Regions from separate parts of the Lacimicrobium alkaliphilum genome, predicted to be linked through region 1. Evidence: predicted binding sites of a transcription regulator. Region 1 holds the regulator's gene; each other region holds the start of a gene.
The links. The regulator FliA, encoded in region 1, starts transcription of late flagellar genes. The targets are predictions, from matches to a motif close to CTAAAGNTNNNNNNNNNNNNGCCGATA.
Positions count from the first base shown of each region.

Region 2: the regulator FliA is predicted to act here: its motif matches at 1,951-1,977, upstream of AT746_RS12465 (DUF5610 domain-containing protein).
Region 3: the regulator FliA is predicted to act here: its motif matches at 1,984-2,010, upstream of flgM (flagellar biosynthesis anti-sigma factor FlgM).
Region 4: the regulator FliA is predicted to act here: its motif matches at 2,559-2,585, upstream of AT746_RS05490 (flagellar protein MotY).

Region 1 covers NZ_CP013650.1:3,117,210-3,121,909, forward strand. Annotated here, with positions in the region: gene AT746_RS14120 (chemotaxis protein CheA) at 1-1,203, opposite strand, end outside; gene AT746_RS14125 (protein phosphatase CheZ) at 1,215-1,955, opposite strand; gene cheY (chemotaxis response regulator CheY) at 1,992-2,375, opposite strand; gene AT746_RS14135 (RNA polymerase sigma factor FliA) at 2,422-3,147, opposite strand; gene AT746_RS14140 (MinD/ParA family protein) at 3,144-4,016, opposite strand; gene flhF (flagellar biosynthesis protein FlhF) at 4,013-4,700, opposite strand, start outside.
Region 2 covers NZ_CP013650.1:2,748,638-2,753,337, forward strand. Annotated here, with positions in the region: gene AT746_RS12460 (RNA recognition motif domain-containing protein) at 133-603, shown strand; gene AT746_RS12465 (DUF5610 domain-containing protein) at 640-1,923, opposite strand; gene trmA (tRNA (uridine(54)-C5)-methyltransferase TrmA) at 2,059-3,159, shown strand; gene fabR (HTH-type transcriptional repressor FabR) at 3,165-3,782, opposite strand; gene AT746_RS12480 (fatty acid desaturase) at 3,941-4,700, shown strand, end outside.
Region 3 covers NZ_CP013650.1:2,870,044-2,874,743, forward strand. Annotated here, with positions in the region: gene AT746_RS13060 (chemotaxis protein CheV) at 1-900, opposite strand, end outside; gene flgA (flagellar basal body P-ring formation chaperone FlgA) at 1,254-1,874, shown strand; gene flgM (flagellar biosynthesis anti-sigma factor FlgM) at 2,048-2,383, shown strand; gene flgN (flagellar export chaperone FlgN) at 2,388-2,807, shown strand; gene AT746_RS13080 (LPP20 family lipoprotein) at 2,911-3,369, opposite strand; gene AT746_RS13085 (flagellar assembly protein T N-terminal domain-containing protein) at 3,589-4,700, shown strand, end outside.
Region 4 covers NZ_CP013650.1:1,213,990-1,218,689, forward strand. Annotated here, with positions in the region: gene AT746_RS05475 (proline--tRNA ligase) at 1-1,010, opposite strand, end outside; gene tsaA (tRNA (N6-threonylcarbamoyladenosine(37)-N6)-methyltransferase TrmO) at 1,117-1,851, opposite strand; gene rnt (ribonuclease T) at 1,838-2,500, opposite strand; gene AT746_RS05490 (flagellar protein MotY) at 2,675-3,538, shown strand; gene glpQ (glycerophosphodiester phosphodiesterase) at 3,586-4,557, opposite strand; gene gloA (lactoylglutathione lyase) at 4,554-4,700, opposite strand, start outside.

The DNA.
Region 1 (4,700 bases):
TTTCATCACCGCACCCTGCAGGTCGCCAGTGACCACATCCAGATTGGCAATCGCCTTGGACATGCTCTCATCCGCAATATTAATGCCCAGACTGAGTAACCGGTTGCGCACCAGTACCAGCTCGCCCACCATGTTCATGATTTCATCAAGGCGCTTGGTATCCACCCGTACGGTGGTTTCAGCCGGCGGCGGAGCGGGTTTTTTCTCTTCCTTTTTAGCCACAGCAGGCGCTGGTGCGGCCTTAGGGGCCGGAGCCGGTGCTTTCGCAGCAGCCGGAGATGGCGCAGGAGCAGGCGCCGGTGCTTTAGCGGCTTTTTCTTCAGCGGCTTTCGCTGCAGCTTTTTCCTCTGCAGAGGGACCCTTACCGGATCCATGCAACTGGTCCAGCAGCGCTTCAAATTCATCGTCGGTGATTTCATCATCACCCTTGTCATCACTGCCCTGATTACCCGCAGTCTGGCTTACATTATCCTCATCCGGGGCTTTAAATTTGCCCTCACCATGGAGTTGATCCAGCAGCGCTTCAAATTCATCATCGGTGATATCGTCATCATCACCTGAGGCGGCCTGAGCCGGTTTTGGCGCAGCGGCAGTCTCGGCTTTTGACGTCCCGGCATCCTGTTTCGAAGGGCCGGCACCGGGGCCATGCAGCTCATCCAGCAGCTTATCAAATTCATCTTCGGTAATTTCGTCAATATCACCGCCAGCGGAGGCATCAGCAGTGTCATCCTGCGTGGCGCTTTTATCTGCCGCGGGCTCAGCCTCAGGAGCAGATGACACCACCGGCACTTCCACCGGCGCTTCGTCTTCTGACTGGGGTTTGCTTAATCTATGCAGGGCTTCGAGCAGTTCGGGAGCCGCAGGCGTGAGTTCTTCACGGGCCTTGACGCTGGCAAACATATCGTTAATGCAGTCCAGAGACTGCAGGATCACATCCATCAGCTCAGAGGATACTTCCCGTTGACCATTGCGCAGGGTGTCGAACACATTCTCGGCACCATGGCAGGCATCCACCAGAGGTGTCAGCGACAGGAACCCGGCGCCACCTTTGACGGTATGAAAGCCGCGAAAAATCGCGTTCAGCAGGTCGGCGTCTTCGGGATTGTTCTCCAGATCGACAAGCTGTTCCTGAAGTTGCTCCAGGATCTCTCCGGCTTCCACCAGAAAGTCTTGCAGGATATCCTCGTCAACGTCAAACGACATGCGTCAGCTCCTTAAAACCCTAAGCTTGAAAGTAGATCATCTACGTCATCCTGACCCGATACCACATCATCCCGACTGTCAGCATCAATTATCGGTCCTTCAGCCACTTCCTTATCGGACTTTTTGTCAGATTTATTAGAATTTTCATCAACTTCCGGCTCACCAAATACGGTCAGCATATGCACCAGGTTGTCTTCGACCTCTTTGACCAGCTCGATGACCCGGCGAATAACCTGCCCGGTAAGGTCCTGGTAGCCCTGGGCCATCAGCACTTCCGTGAGCAGCTCATTGAGCTTCGCCGATTCAACACTGGCGTCTTCGAGAATGCGGTCAAGATCATGGCACAGGGTTTTAAACTCACCCAGCTCTATTTGCCGGGTCATCAGCTTTTTCCACTCGGGCAGAATACCGGTAATCTTGGCATTCAGCTGCTCGGCGATGGGCATGCTGGTTTCCACCGCATCCATGGTCCGGTTGGCAGCTTCCTCGGTGGTCTCAATCACATAATTGAGACGGGTCTGAGCGTCAGGAATATCCTCATTAGCGAGATTGGCGATACGCGCATCAAGCTGGAAATTGTTCAGAGAATCATGCAGTTGCCGGGTCAGTTTGCCCACTTCCGCAAACAGCTCCACAGAATCATGTTCAGTAACACTGTCGAGCAATTCACCGGCGGCCTCGTTGTCTCCGGCTTCAAGCAGTTCAACCAGGCGGCGGGCATCTTCTAATGAAATCGGCGCTTTGTCTGTCATTCAGGTGTTCCCTCTTTGTTCAGGATCCACCCGGGATTACCCAAGGCGCTCAAAAATCTTATCCAGCTTTTCCTTCAGCGTAGCGGCGGTAAAGGGTTTAACCACGTAGCCGTTGACGCCAGCCTGAGCGGCAGCAACAATCTGCTCCTTCTTGGCTTCAGCGGTCACCATCAGCACCGGCAGGTGTTTGAGGCTGTCATCGGATCGGATGGCCCTGAGCAGGTCAATCCCCTGCATCCCCGGCATGTTCCAGTCGGTAATGACAAAGTCGAAATCCCCTTGCTGCAACATGGGCAGGGCGGTATTACCGTCATCGGCCTCCTGCACATTGGTGAAGCCAAGATCCTTAAGTAAGTTCTTGATTATACGTCTCATTGTTGAAAAATCGTCAACAACGAGAATTTTCATATTTTTATCCAAAACTGCCTCCAGTGAGGATTCAACTAACTGTTATTCTTATTGAAAATCATGCAACACGCCAGGATTGCATCCTGGTTTTCAGCCTGAGCATAGCCTGACTGTGTATCTGGCTGATCCTCGATTCGCTTACTTCCAGCACTTCACCAATTTCCCTCAGGTTGAGTTCTTCATCGTAATACAACGACAATACGATGGCCTCCCGTTCCGGCAAAGTAGTAATAGCATGGGCCAGTGCTTTTTGAAACGATCCCTGTAACAAATCGTCATAAGGCGCATCGGTGCCACGACTCTGCTCTGTGGTGATCACATCTTCTGTGATACCCAAATCTTCGATACCCACCATGCGCCCGGCATTCACTTCATTGAGCATCTGATGGTATTCCTCCATGCTCACCTGCAGTTTCTCTGCCACTTCATTGTCTCTGGCGTCACGACCAGTGTCTTTTTCCACCTGCGAGATGGCTTCGGCAATGGCGCGGCTGTTTTTGTGCACCGACCTGGGTGTCCAGTCACCTTTGCGGATCTCATCCAGCATAGAGCCGCGGATACGGATACCGGCAAAGGTTTCAAAACTGGCACCTTTGGAACCGTCAAAGTTTCTCGACGCTTCCAACAAGCCAATCATGCCAGCCTGAATCAAATCGTCAACTAAAACACTTGCAGGGAGTCTTGCCATCAAATGATGAGCAATGCGCTTAACCAGTGAAGCATGTTGTTCTACAAGCTTACTTTTATCATCAAGTTGCTGATAGGCAGCGGCTTTATTATTCACACTTTATCTCTCTGCACCTCAGTCCCTTGATCAACTAATTGCTCCAGGAAAAACTCCAGATGTCCGCCTGGTTGCGCCGGAACAGGCCATTTAAGCGCCTGTTTGGCTAAATTGTTTATGGCTATCGCGGCTGGTGAGCCCGGGAAGACTTCAACAATGGCTTTTTGCTTACGCACCGCCTTGCGGATGTTTTCATCGAAGGGTACCGTTGCCACCAGCTCAAGCGCCACATCCAGAAATCGGTTTGTGACCTTGGACAGCTTAGCAAAGAGTTCCTGTCCTTCACGTAAATTACGCACCATATTCGCCACTATTTTAAAGCGAAACACACCGTGGTCCCGGTTAAGGATTTTGATCAGGGCATAGGCATCGGTCAGGGAAGTCGGTTCGTCACACACCACCACCATTATATCCTGGGCGGCCCGTGAAAAACTCAGCACCATATCGGAGATACCTGCGGCGGTATCCACAATCAGTACATCAATTTTACTCTGTAATTCGCTGAAGGCACGGATCAAACCGGCATGCTCGGTGGGAGTCAGTTCTGTCATCGACTGAGTGCCGGATGTAGCCGGAGCGATTTTAATTCCCGCAGGCCCTTCTACCAACACATCTTCAAGCAAACATTCACCGGACAGTACGTGGGACAGGTTTTTCTCCACCCGCAGCCCCAACATCACGTCGATATTGGCCAGCCCGAGGTCGGCATCAAGAACCATCACCCGCTTGCCTTGTCTGGCCATGGCGATGGCGGTGTTGAGGGTGATATTGGTTTTACCTACCCCACCTTTGCCGCCTGTCACAGCGATAACTTTAATTAAATTGGGTTGGTTCATTCGTCTTAAGCTACTCGCTTGATCCTCAATCATAATGATACTGCTGAGTTTGCAACCTGCTGAGTTCTCGTGGGTACTGAAGCATACTGCTTATAGAGCCGGGCTGCACATGAAATCAGATATTTTCCGTCAGCAACCTTAATATCCTCCGGCACTTTCTGTCCATCGGTCAGATATCCTACGGGCAGTTTATGCTCAACCGCCAGACTGATGGCTTCGCCGAGACTGTAACACTCATCCAGTTTGGTGAAAATACAGCCCTGTAAAGAAATCTGCCTGTAAGTCTTCAGTGTATGCTCCATTACCTGATGCTGCGCATTGGCTGCCAAAACCAGATAATGTTTGATATTAGCACAAGATGACTCGCTCAAGGTATCTAACTGTTTGATTAATCTGGCGTCTCTTTGCCCGAAACCGGCCGTATCAACGAGCACCAGGCCCTTGTTACGGAACTGATAGAGCAGATCAGACAGCTCTTCGGCGTTGCTGGCTTTTTTCACATTACAGCCAATTATTTTGCCGTAAGTGGCCAGTTGCTCATAGGCGGCGATGCGATAGCTGTCGGTAGTGATCAGTGCCACCTGCTGGTGCCCGTGCTGACGTGCGTATTGCGCAGCCAGTTTGGCTATGGTGGTGGTTTTGCCGGTGCCTGTTGGCCCCACCAGTGCTACCACACCACCCTGTGTCAAAATTTCGTTATTACTGGTATGCAGTCTG
Region 2 (4,700 bases), 370 kb from region 1:
GTTGATTTTTCTGTCCCGAATGAAAATAAGGCTACTGGTCATTGTTTAAATCTGCGCAATAGTTGGCCTCGGGTGAATTAATGAGTACCATATCGGTGCTATTAACTTTTCAATTACATTTTAGGTAGTTACATGAATCCATCTTTTCTTCTTTATATACTTGTTGCTGGCATTCTTGCCATATTGGCCTTCTTTTTATTTCCTGCTGAGTTGCTCCTGTCAAATCAGGCTTTAGCTTTAGGCCTGCTCGTTGGCGGTATTGTATCGCCACAACTGGCAAAACTCTTTGTACGCACTGCTGTCCAGCCTTCGGATAAAAGTTCAACGCCGCCTTCCTCTTTTACCGGTGAGCGTAAAACACTTTACGTCGGCAATCTCCCGTATCGCGCAAGCGAACAGGAAGTATCAGACCATTTTGCCTCTCATGGTGAAGTTGTGTCGGTGAGGCTGATGAAGGATCGCCGTACCGGCAAGAGAAAGGGCTACGGTTTCGTTGAAATGGCAGAAAAGGATGCCGAAAGTGCAGTTTCTGCATTAAATGATACTGAATTTCAGGAACGCACATTAAAAGTGCGCATGGCCAAGGACAAGCAAGACCATTAATTCAGAATAAAAAAGCCTGCAAATGCAGGCTTTTTCTTAAACTTCAGTGGTACTTTGTGGTTGAGACAGCACTGACTGAGGTAAATTACTCATCAATTTATTGTTGAATGAGTGAAAACGATTAATCGCTTCCAGCAAATCCGGTGTTTGTACATCCGGCATTTTATTCACCAATCCATTAATCAGATTCTCGTAGCTTTCTCTGTCTGGCAGGTTTTGCTGCGCCTTATCTGCCATATTCAGCATCCGCTCAAGGTAATGAGACACCGTTTTTATCGGCCCCAGCCCCTCCTGACCGCGGCTCATATCATCATTATGAGAGACAGATTCATAGGTCTGGATCACTTTGGTTTGCTCATTTCTGCTCAATTGTAATGCATAGCTGGTAAGCTCCGAATCATCAAAGCCCAGCTTAAGAGCCTGATTAAAAGCCTCTTCAACATTGCCATTGTAAAACTCATCAGCCACATCAGCGGCATCGCCCACCAGTTCACCGATGGCACTTAGCTCCGACTCGTCAAGCTCACCTCGTACCGAGAAACTAAAGGCATTGGCCTGATAAAACTGATAACTCTGGCTGGCAGTAAAGCTGAAATTGTTGTCCGTGCTTTGCTGTTCACCTTCGGCCCCGGCCTGATTCTCAGAAGATTGGCCGGAAGTCATCAGGCTTTGATGAAAAGCAAACTGAGTACTATCCTCAAAACGAATAGTCACTTCGTCCCCATCTTTTGTGGTGATACTCAATTCACTGTTATCTTCTCTCGTATAACTGAAAGATTCAGTGACTGACTGACTTTGCAGAGACTGGCCGAAGATTTTCTGCTCCAGGGATTGCAACCCATCTTCAATCAAGTCCTGACTTTTCTTTATTCCTGTTGAAATTTCTTCATTCATCATGCCACCAAGATCCTTTTCAGCCATTTTAACGCCCTTGAGAACACCCTGGCGTGCCTGATCAAACATGCTTGTCAACTTGTCTTCATCGGCGCCTTTTGCCTGAGCATTTTTTATGGCCCCGCCAACAAAGTTCAGTACATTCTTGGCAATCTCTTCAAAGTCAAATAACGGCTTTTCCTCTTCCTTGGGGCGCTCAAACTTCGGACGCTTTCCCTCTAAGACTAAATTCTCATTCAGCGCTGTACTGAATACGGCCATGCCGACAAATTTACCCGATGCCATACTTTGAGACAGTGTCACGGCACTGGCTGGTTGACTGGCAGCCTGACGTAACCCGGCCTCACGTAACTGATTTTGCACGTCGGAGCGCCCGGACTGCTGAGCCCTGTCACTCATAAATGCCTTAATTTCACCTAAGTTCATGATAGATTCCTCCCACCTCGGTAACTATATCGGCCCCTGCAGTACAAATATTAGTCTTTTTGAATAAAAAGCAGTGATGGCAATCTGCCCGGGCCTTTTGCTAGAATCTGCCGCCCATTTTACGAGGACTTCGGCATGCGACCTACAGAGATTGACAGTAGCGACTATCAAAACCTGCTAACTGAAAAGGCGGGGCAATTAAAAGTGCGCTTTAGCGGGTTTGACTGCCCGGAACTGGAAGTCTTTCCCTCTGCACCTGTTAATTATCGCATGCGTGCCGAATTCAGGGTCTGGCATCAGGATGATGATCTTTTCCATATTATGTTTGACCCAAACACTAAGGAAAAATATCGTGTCGATACTTTCCCGCCCGCCAGCACATTAATCAATGCTGTGATGCAGGATCTTATACCACTGCTGAAGTCTGACGATTGCGCACGACGTAAGCTCTACCAGATCGATTATCTCAGTACGCTAAGCGACCAGATTCTGGTCAGCCTGATTTATCATCGCCCTCTTGATGAACAGTGGCAGCAAAGTATCGCGCCAATTCTGGCCGAATTGAGGAAAAAGTATCACATTGATATTGTCGGCAGAGCCAGAAAACAGCAGTGGCACCTGGATCGAAACTTCGTTATTGAAACCCTCAACATAAAGGGTAAAGAGCTACATTTTAAGCAGATCGAAAACAGCTTCACCCAACCTAACGCCGATGTGAATCAGAAAATGATTGAGTGGGCACTGGATGTTACGAAGGGATGCAACGGGGATCTGCTTGAACTTTATTGTGGTCTGGGCAATTTCACGCTGCCACTGGCGCAAAACTTCAACCGGGTGTTAGCCACAGAAATATCAAAGACATCAGTAACAGCCGCCAACGATAATCTGACACTGAATCAGATTGATAATGTTACTGTAATTCGCATGTCCAGCGAAGAGTTTACTCAGGCTTTAAACGGCGAGAGAACTTTCAGGCGGTTGCAAGATGTGGATATTCATTCTTTTAACTGTACGACAGTGCTGGTTGATCCACCCAGGGCCGGCCTGGATCCCGATACCTGTAATTTAGTCAGTCAGTACGACAATATTGTCTATATTTCCTGTAATCCAGAAACACTGATTGATAATCTACAATCTTTGACTCAAACCCACTCGATTAAACGATTTGCCCTGTTCGACCAGTTTCCTTATACCCACCATACAGAATGTGGGGTTTTTCTGCAGGGCAAGAAATAGTTTCTTTACTCCGGGGCATGCTGACTTTTGCCAGCATAAAATGACGCTCCTTTGGCAATAATGCGCAATTGCTGAATTAGCCGCTGAGCCTGGACGTCCCTCTGCGCAGAGCTGGCATCAATGACCTCTGCTCCGGCGCTGAACACCAGTTTCACCATTGCCTCAGCCTGCAGACTGGCCAGATTCCTACTGAGACCGGTATGATTTGCAGTATAGTCGCTGAGCTCTTCAATAAAATGCTGAATTTCTCTTAATACCGCGGCTCTGAACGCCGGCGATGTGCCTGAGTGTTCCCTTAGCAACAATCTGAATTCATTGCTGTTGGCTACCACAAACTCCATAAAGGTGTTTACAGAGGTGGTGATGACACCGCCCCCCGCATCGATTCTGGACCTGGCCTGTCGCATGAGTTGGCGCAGCGCCAAACCCGCTTCGTCCACTAATGTCAGACCTAACTCATCTATGTCTTTGAAATGACGATAAAATGAAGTAGGTGCTATGCCTGCCGCCCGTGCAATTTCCCGCAGACTCACGCTGGAGAGGCTCCGTTGCTCATCGAGCAAGTTAAACGCCGCATCGATTATTGCCCTGCGGGTTTTCAGTTTCTGTTGCTGACGTCTCATTCTGAGTAAACTTTTTGTCTAAGGAATTCAAAAGTGTGTGTCAGTGTATCACCAAATAGTATGATCTTTGCTTGCCTCAGCCACACAAACTGGATAAATTAGCGCACACTTGTTCGCTAGCGCACAGTTGTACGCTCAAATTAAGTTATACTCAATACATGCAAAAACCTGCCCTGATTCTGACCAATGTTGTACTGTTTTCTGTCACCTCGCTGATTTGTCTGCTGTTAGTTCCTTTGGAAGCCATTACAAAAGGATTCGATAGTACAGAAATTATTGCCTGTATCATCCTGATCTGGTTTTCGGGCCTGTCGATCACGGCTGGATATCATCGGCTGTGGGCCCACAAAGCGTATGATGCCCACCCTCTGATTAAAGTGCTGTTTGCCCTCGGTGGCGCTCTGGCACTGCAAAACAGCATACTGCACTGGGCATCCGATCATCGTGTTCACCATAAACATGTAGACGACAATGACAGGGATCCCTATTCCGCAGGAAGAGGGTTCTGGTTTTCTCATATCGGCTGGATGCTGAGGGAGTATCAGGCAAATCGTTATCAGGACTACAATAACTGCCGTGACCTGCAAAAAGATAAAGTTGTTATGTGGCAACACCGGCACTACCTGGTGCTGACATTAGCTACCAACATTGGCCTGCCTGTCATGCTGGGATGGTTAAATGGAGATGTCTGGGGGATGCTGTTACTGGCGGGAGTATTAAGGCTGGCGGTAGTACACCATGTTACTTTCTTTATAAACTCCCTTGCCCATATGTGGGGTAAGCAGTCCTATACAGATAAAAACAGCGCCAGAGATAACGGCTTGCTGGCACTGTTTACCTTTGGTGAGGGCTATCACAACTTTCACCATATTTTTGAATATGACTATCGCAACGGCATCCGCTGGTGGCATTTCGATC
Region 3 (4,700 bases), 250 kb from region 1:
CACTGAGTTCGCCAGTTCATCGGGGTGAAACTTGGCAATAAAATCATCAGCGCCCACTTTTTTTACCATCGCCTGATTGAAGACACCACTCAGTGATGTGTGCAGGATAACATGGAGATTCTTTAATTTAGGATTATTCTTTATTTCTGCAGTAAGGGTATAGCCATCCATCTCCGGCATTTCAATATCCGAAACCAGCACGCCGACCTTGTCGGTGACATCACCGGTTTCCTCTGCAAGCGCGAGCAATCCCCGCAGGGCCTCAGCGCCGTTCTTGGCAGCCTCGATTTTAAGCCCCAGACTGGTCAGCGCCTTGATCACCTGCTTTCTGGCTACGGACGAGTCATCGGCAATGTAGATGATCTTGTCTTTGACCGAAGAAATATCCAGCCCTTCGGTCACTGAGGCGCTGACATCGGTTCCCAGAGGCGTGATCTCATTGAGGATCTTTTCTACATCGAGTATCTCGACCAGCTCGTTATCAATCTCGGTAACAGCCGTCAGATAACTTGCTCTGCCCGTACCTTTTGGTGGGGGCAAAATGGAATCCCAGTTGATATTGATAATACGTTCCACGGAGCCGACCAGAAAACCCTGCACCGACCTGTTGTATTCGGCAATGATAATAAAGCGCTTGGTAACGTCATCAATTTTTCTGCCACCTGTGGCCATGCTGAGGTCAATGACTGATATGGTCTGGCCTCTGATGTGTGCCACACCGCGCACAAAAGGGTTGAGCCTTGGCATGGACGTCAGGGGGGGGCATTGCAATACTTCGCGCACTTTAAAAACATTAATGCCGAAGCGCTGATTACCCTGCAATTTGAATAACAGCAGTTCAAGCCGGTTCTGTCCGACCAACTGTGTACGTTGATTAACTGAATCCAGGATTCCAGCCATATATCACCCCAAAGCTGTATCAGTTTAGGCACAGAAATTGCCCTAACTAACAATATTAGCTTGCATCGACGGTAAATTGACACCCGATACAAGTCAGATTAAACCGGTTGCAGTGCTGAGCACTGATCCCGGCATATATAAACCTATTCGTTGTTATCGTGAAAACCAGCGCTAACATGAATCTTGTATATATCAGATAAGGCTTATGTCTTTACCATGTTACAAGATTTTGTCCTTAAGCATAGACAAACTGACACAAAGTGAATATGAAAAGTTTTGCTAGCACTCTGAGAATACTGACATTTTTTACCCTCGCTGCAGGTTCGTCGTGTTTAGCACAAGAGCAGAGCACGGTGCACGAACGCATCCGGATGGTCGCTGAAGACTTTGTCAAGACAAGGATCTCGGCAGGTGATGACCAGAATATCAGCACAGAGGTCAAGGCAGTTGCGGTAGATCAACGCATTCGGATAGCACCTTGCGAAACACCTTTCGAGGCCAGCGCCAGTGATAATAGCCTGACTCAGCGCAATGTAACGGTGCGGGTTTCCTGTCCCAGTTCGAACTGGTTTTTATATGTAATGGTGAACGTACAGCAAATGCAAAAAGTCGTCGTTGCGAAGCAGGCTGTGTCACCGGGTGAACTCTTATCTGAGAATCAACTGGAAGTGGTGAACCTGGACGTCAATCAACTGCGGGGCAGTACCTATTCGACTATCGGCAGCCTGGCCGGAGCACGCAGCAAACGCCGCTTAAGAGCCGGACAGCCGATCGAACCGTCATTGCTCTGTTATGTCTGCAAAGGCGACAGTGTGGTTATTACAGCCAATGTGAGCGGGCTGCAGATTAAAGCCTCAGGAGTGGCCGAGGAAGACGGCAATATCGGTGACACCATACGCATAGAAAATACCGCCAGCCGCCGTCAGATTGACGCCACTGTTATCAGTGCTTCGGAAGTGGCTGTAGGTATTTAAAGACCTGATACGACTGGCCGATACACTATGACAAGACATCGGATTCAGGCAAAGAGTGAGTATTGGTAAAATATTTGCTAGCATAACTGCAAATATTGATGAAAGATTGCTAAAGATATCTCAGAGCCTGCCGATAATTAAAGCAGAGGTAAATTAGGTAGTGGAATTTGACCATGTCAGTTAACAACATTAACAGCAATAACGGCAACCTGAGTAAGACTCAGGTAGACAGCCAAAAGCTGAATCAACAGGCGCAGAATCAGACGTCGACTCAGGCAGATAGTGCCCGTAGTCAGGCTGCGGCTCCGAGACAGGATTCGGTATCGCTAACCCAATCTGCTCAGCAGTTAGCGCAGATGCAGAAGAAAAGCAGTGATGCTCCTGTTAACCAGGAGAAAGTTGAGCGCCTGAAAAAAGCCATTCAATCTGGCGAGTATCAGGTCAATCCTGAAGTGCTGGCAGGCAAAATTGCCAAACTTGAGGCTGAACTGTTCGGGGTAAAGTCCTGAGTATATGAGCCAAATTATCGAGGCAATGACGCATCAGCAGGAACTGCTCGGCAAGCTGCAGTTGTTACTGGATAGCGAATTACAGCTTATCAGTTCCAGAGATGCGGAAGCCCTGATTAATCTGGTCAACGAAAAACAAACCCTGCTGGATGAAATTCAGCAGCAGGATCAGAAAATCGCCAGCCTCTATTCCACTGTCTCCCCCGAAGATGCTGCGTTCGTTGCAGCTAAAGAAAAAATTCAGCACCAGGTAGAAGACTGCCAGTATCGTACCCAAATTAACGCCACCGCGGTCGAGCAAGGACAGCTGAGGCTTGAGCATTTGCGCAGTCTGATTATGGAAGTGCGGGCCAAAGAAAGCCTGACCTATGACAAAGCGGGCAAGAAAAAAGCCGGTCCCAAAGGCGGCGGCGTTAAAGCCTAGTTTCCAGTTTTAAAAAAATCATCCCACTTCCCTGCCAGAAAAGTCTTGTTTAAGCTGGTTTGTCTTTTTATCTGAAAACTGCAAACTGATGGCTGACGGCTTGTCAGTAATATTTAACATCCTTGATCCGTCTTGGCTTAGCCACTGACAGATAAATGTCGTAAACCTTCTGCATATCCAGTTCAAGTTCAGTGGCATAGGTGTTCTCACCTACCGCATAGGTTCTGACCACTTTGGCTCCCCTGATCACGCCCTGTACCGACGATTGCAACTGTTCGTTTTCCAGCAGCATATTAGACAGTGACTGATCCGCATTAACCTTGTGGCCATACACCTGTTCGGCCAGCTCACGATAAGCATCCAGTTTTGACGCCTTGACCGCCTGCAACATTTTCAGAGATGCTGAACTGCCAGACTGCTCATCAATAGGGGCATAACCTACAGCCGTCAGAACCGGATAGTTTTCGGGCTCAACATATTCCCATTCAACATGCTTGTCATACAACAAAGAACAACCGCTGAGCGTAAATGCCGCCACAATCAACGAATAGAATATTTTCATCTGTCACCTCAGAAATAAGAACGGCTACAGGTCAACAAACCAACTGAACAAAAAGCCACCAACACTCTGGTCAGACTCTGGCGTTGGTTCTCTGCCATCAGACTGAATTAAGCAAGTTATATACCTTTTTTGTGCCATCTGAGCCCATCGTCAATAAACCCGCTAAAAAACGGTATATTTTGTGCAAGACCATGACAGGGAAAATCTGAGGTTATGCCAGTGAACAAATTGCTTCTATTATTATCCGTTGCTTTATGCAGCTTGCAGGCCAAGGCCATCTGGTTTGAAGCCAGTGGTCAGGCCGTGGTTCATAACGGTGATAAACACCACGCCAGAAAAATGGCGACCCAGGAAGCCATTAAGCAGGCGCTGATGTTTGCCGGGGCCAGAGTCAACAGTGTGCAATACCTTGCCGACGGATTATTGCAGAATGACCGGCTGGAAGTCAGAGCCGGCGGCGAAGTCAATAAAGTGGAATTAATCCACGAGGACTATCAGGGCGATATCGTCACCGTCTCCATCCGTGCCGACATCTTCCCCCAGGACACGCAATGCCAGGCGTCTGATTATCAGAAGAGCGTGGTGACCACCTGGTTTCCTTTGAGACATAAGCAACAGGCCAGTCTGGGACAGCTGTATAATATTGGCAAAGACCTTCCACGCCAGCTGCATAAGTCGTTTTCTGCCGCCAGCCAACATGCCAACATCCATTCTGTTGAAGGTTTCTACGTAACACCGGGAAATGATCTGAGCCGGCAGGCCACTGCTCTTGCCCGTAAAGCAGGTGGGCAGTTTGTACTGCTGGCTGAAATTACTGATCTCAGTGACGAGCAGACCTCGCCCTCGAGACTGGCATTCTGGAAAGACAGACAGATTAACCGTAACTTTGCTCTGGATGTGCATCTGATAAACGGCATGACCGGAGAAGTGCTGATTTCCCAACCCTTTCGCACCAGCGCAAGCTGGCCTTTTGATCCGCACAAAAGTGTCGACACCGCCAGCAACACCTTCTGGCAATCCAGTTATGGCATGGCCATCAGACAGCAATTAGACGACCTGGCACAACGTATCGATGATGAGATTGCCTGTTTGCCAGCTCATGGCCGGGTGCTGCAAAGCAGCCATCAGCAATTGTCTGTTGATATAGGTAAAGAGCACGGTGTCAATATGGGAGACAGACTGAAAGTGTTCAAACTGAATCAGTTTTACGATCCCATGGGCAATAGTCACTATCAATACCAGGTACACCCTGTGGAGGTTCAGGTAACCCGTCTCTCGCTGAGCTCTTCAGTGGTCGAGTCAGTCAACGGCGTGCCGTTGGCAAACATTCA
Region 4 (4,700 bases), 1.9 Mb from region 1:
GAGCCCGGACCTGCGCCTATACTGCGGCGGATTTCTTCTTCCGTGGCAAAAGTCAGCGGGCTGGCCACCTGAGGCAGTTTTTCGGCTTTTACTTCGTTTAATTCATGATCACCACGTACCAGCAAGGCAACCAGCTCGCTGTCGCATTGATCACTGGCTTTGACGATCAGGGTTTTCACGGTCTTTTCTATGGGTACCGGGAATTGTTCAACCAATTCCGCGATAGTAGTGGCTTTGGGGGTTTCGACCAGTTCCATTTCCCCTTGTGGGGCAACCGGGGATTGCTGAGGCCCTTTGAGTTCAGCCATTTCCACATTCGCGGCAAAATCAGACTCAGTACTGAAGGCAATGGCATCTTCCCCCGAGTCCGCCAATACATGAAATTCGTGCGACATACTGCCGCCAATCGAGCCGTTGTCGGCGATAACCGGGCGATAACTCAGGCCAATGCGCTCAAAAATGTTGCAGTAGGCACGGAACATCTGCTGATAAGATTGTTCCAGGGACTCCTGAGTCAGGTGAAAAGAATAAGCATCCTTCATGATAAACTCGCGGCTGCGCATCACACCGAAACGGGGGCGCACTTCATCACGGAATTTAGTCTGGATCTGAAACAGATTCAGTGGCAGTTGCTTGTAACTGCTGACTTCACGCTTGACCAGGTTAGTGATGACTTCTTCATGAGTGGGGCCTAATACAAAGTCACGCTTATGTCTGTCATTCAGCCGCAGTAATTCCGGGCCATACTCATCCCAGCGTCCGGACTCCTGCCACAGATCGGCAGGTTGCACCATGGGCATTAAGATTTCCAGCGCGCCCGCTCTGACCATTTCTTCGCGCACAATATTGGTGACCTTGTTCAGCACCCTGAGTCCGGTTGGAAGCCAGGTATACATACCGGAAGCCAGTTTGCGGATCATACCGGCACGAATCATCAGCTGATGACTGATGATTTCCGCGCTGGCAGGCGTTTCTTTCTTGGTTGATAGTAAATACTGACTGCTTCGCATAGGCATCACTCAATAGTAGGCACCTGATTCTGAGGGTACCTTGACCAAAAATCGGGCGCCATTCTAACAGCCCCCCCGTCAGGGCAGAAGTGTAGTCAGCAGATTTTTATGCTTTTTCGGCACAAATGTTCTCAATGCCCACCACTTCGATGCGATTCTGCTCACTTTGCCAGTGAATATTCAGATTATCCAGACGTATGGCAAAAGATTGTGGCCGGGATTGGCTGGATTTGTAGGCAGGGCGGGGGTCCTGGGCCAGTACAGCCTGGATCAGGCGCTGCATTTTGTCCGGTTCCGGGCTCAGTTGCTCAAGCTGGATCATAGCATCTGCTGAGAACCTTACCGGTACAGGCTGCGGGGCTTGACTGGCAAAACCACCGGCGGCCCCGGGATGCGCATCGGCATAAGGCAGATATGGTTTGATGTCGACAATGGGGGTGCCATCGAGCAGATCCATGCCTCTGACCTGCAGGCTCACCTGACCCTTATCTGTCTTCAGACTGACAAATTCCACCACGGATAAACCCAGCCCGTTGGGTCTGTGGGTACTGCGACTGGCAAAGACGCCAACACGCTGATTGCCTCCCAGTCTTGGCGGGCGGACTGTCGGTTTCCAGCCGCGCTCCTGAACCTGATGAAAGCGGAACAGCAGCCACAGATGAGAAAACTGCTCAATACCGCGGAAACAATTGATGTCATTAAAAGGTGAAAAAAAACGGATTTCACCTATGGCCTCACTGACCAGACCGGGCTGGCGGGGGATGGCGAACTTTTGCTTGTAAGGAGTGTGGATAATCCCCAATGGTTGCAGAGATATGGGTGCCGGCTCAGTTGTTGTCATTCGCCTGTCCCTGCGGTTCCTGTTCACAGAGCGGCCAGCCCCCCAGGTGGTGCCAGCGATTGATGATAGTGCAGAACAGATCGGCGGTTTTCGAGGCGTCATATAAGGCCGAGTGGGCCTCATTCTGATCAAAGGAGACTCCGGCCGCCTGACAGGCTTTCACCAGTACGGTCTGACCGAATGCCAGGGCCGCAAGGCTGGTGGTATCAAAGGAGACGAATGGATGAAATGGGGTGCGTTTGATCCCACAGCGCTCAATGGCAGCATTGACAAAATTCTGATCAAAGGCGGCATTATGGGCCACGATCACCGAGCGCTGGCAGTCCGCCTGTTTTTGCTGCTTGCGGATCTGCTTGCACAAATCTTTCATCGCGTCACTCTCGTCAATGGCGCCGCGCAAAGCGCAATATGGGTCGATACCATTAAACTCCAGTGCCGCTTTTTCCAGATTGGCGCCGGCAAAAGGCTGAATATGGTGATGAAAAGTCTGATCTTTGTGTAACAGCCCCTGTTCATCCATCTTCAGTGTTACGGCGGCTATCTCCAGCAGGGCGTCGGTTTGATGATTAAAGCCAGCGGTTTCCACATCAATAACCACCGGAAAATAGCCTCTGAATCTTTGCTTGAGTTGTGGTGTTGGCGCTGTCATTGTGACCTTTTTGCAACTTGGGGGCGCGGCATTATGCCAATTCCGGGGCAATTTTGCCATCAAGTGACGGTCCCTGTTGCCGATAAGATGAGTATATTGACTATAGTGTAATGAGTATAATCAGGTCTGTGGGTCATCACAGGCCGGGTTCGTCTGCAGATAACAGGATAAAGCATGAAAAAGTGTATTGTGGCGCTGATGGCAATATTGGTATTGCCCGCCTCTGCCAGTATCCGGCACTATGCGGCCAAAGTGGAGGATTCGCAATGGCAATTACTCAATCAATCCCGCCTGCAATGTACCCTGAGCCACACTATACCAGGGTATGGTGATGCCCTGTTCACCAGCCAGGCCAGTAAGGAACTGAATCTGGAGTTTGAGCTGGCCATGCAGAGGCTGCCCAAGCAGTATGGCGTGGCCGCGGTCTATTCCATTCCGCCCTCGTGGATGCCCGGTGCGATGCAAAAAGAAATTGCCGATATGTCCATTCGCAAACAGTTTAATGGCGATTTGCCGGAACAGGCGGCCTGGACTATTTTATCGGAGCTGGAGAAAGGATACTGGCCTACCATTTACTATCAGGACTGGCACAATCCCTATGACAAAGTGGCGGTGGGGCTTAATGCCAGTAATTTTGTCCGTCAGTATTATGCCTTTTCCCAATGCGTTGCCAATTTGTTGCCCTTCAGCTTTGAGGATATTGCATACTCGGTATTGACCTATGAAAAAAATTCCGATGAATTTACCCGTCAGTCAAAGAAAAAACTGAACATGATCGGTGAGTATCTCAAAGAAGATCCTGAGCTTGAACTGGTGCTGTTGGATGCCTATACCGACAGCTATGGCGGTAGCTGGCACAATGAGCAGCTCTCTGTCCGCCGGGCAGAAAAAGTTAAAAATTACTTTACCGGAATGGGCGTGCCGGAGGGCAGAATCGAAGTGACCGGACATGGTGAGCGGCGCCATATTGCCCCGAACACGAATGAGCTGTCGCGGGCCAAAAACCGGCGGGTTGTGATCCGGATGGACAGACTTTAATCCAGAGTCTGTTCGTCCGTTTATTGCTGTGCTTTGAAGGCTGGCGATCAGCGTATGCGGTCAGGGAAGTCGGTAAAAATCCCGTCTATCTGCAGATCCTTTAGTACCTTAAGCCATTGGGACCAGCTCATCTCGCCGTGCAAGTCATCAACTCTGAGGGTATAAGGATGAATCACCAGTCCGGCGGCTCTGGCCTGTTTAACCAGCGACAATGGTTTTCCACTGTTAATATCTATCAGCTGAGGCAGCCATGGGCCGATTCCCTGGGCATAGCGGGCCACCTCAGCCAATCCTTCTGAGCTTTGCAGATAAGCATAATCAGTAGTGCTCTCCCGCCAGGCGTTTTCACCGATCAGCTGAATAATTGGCAGCCTGGCATTAAGTTCAGTGCGCAGACGCTTTATTTCATCAAAATCAAAGCACTGTAAAAAGATTCTGGCATCGCTGCGGTCCAGATCATGCTCACGTAACAGGCTCATCACTATCTGGCTGATATCCTGACCTTCCTGGCGGTGAAAGGCTGGCGCCTTGATTTCCGGATACAAACCCACCTGCTTGTTTGTGGTGCGGTTAAGTTCCTGAATCAGCTCCAGCTGTTCGGTGAAAGTGGCAATACGAAAGTGGCCGTTGCCCCGATACCGTGTCGGGTACACCTGGTGGCCCTCAGGATCCCGGCGTTCATTAACCCAAAGGGTTTTCAGCTCGGCCAGAGTGAAATCTATGACATAAAAGCGGCCATCCTCTCTGGCTCGGTCGGGATAGTGCTCAGCCACATCGGTAACGGTATCCAGATGGATATCATGCAATACAACCGGCACCGCGTCTTTACTCAGTACCAGATCCTGCTCGATATAATCGGCACCCTGAGCATAAGCAAGTATGGCAGCCTCAAGCGTGTGTTCCGGCAGGTAGCCGGAGGCGCCTCGGTGGGCAATGATGAGGGGTGTGGCTATGGCAGTGACACTGAAAAAGGCGAGTACCAGCGAGCCCAGCCAGATTTGGAGCTGTGCGTGTTTCACTGCCGCTGGATCAGCTCTATGGCATAACCATCGGGGTCACGGACAAAGGCAATTTCGGTGCTGCCACCTTTGACCGGCCCAGGCTCCCGATAGACATCAGCCCCTTTGGCATTGAGGGTTTTACACAGGCTGTAAATATCTTC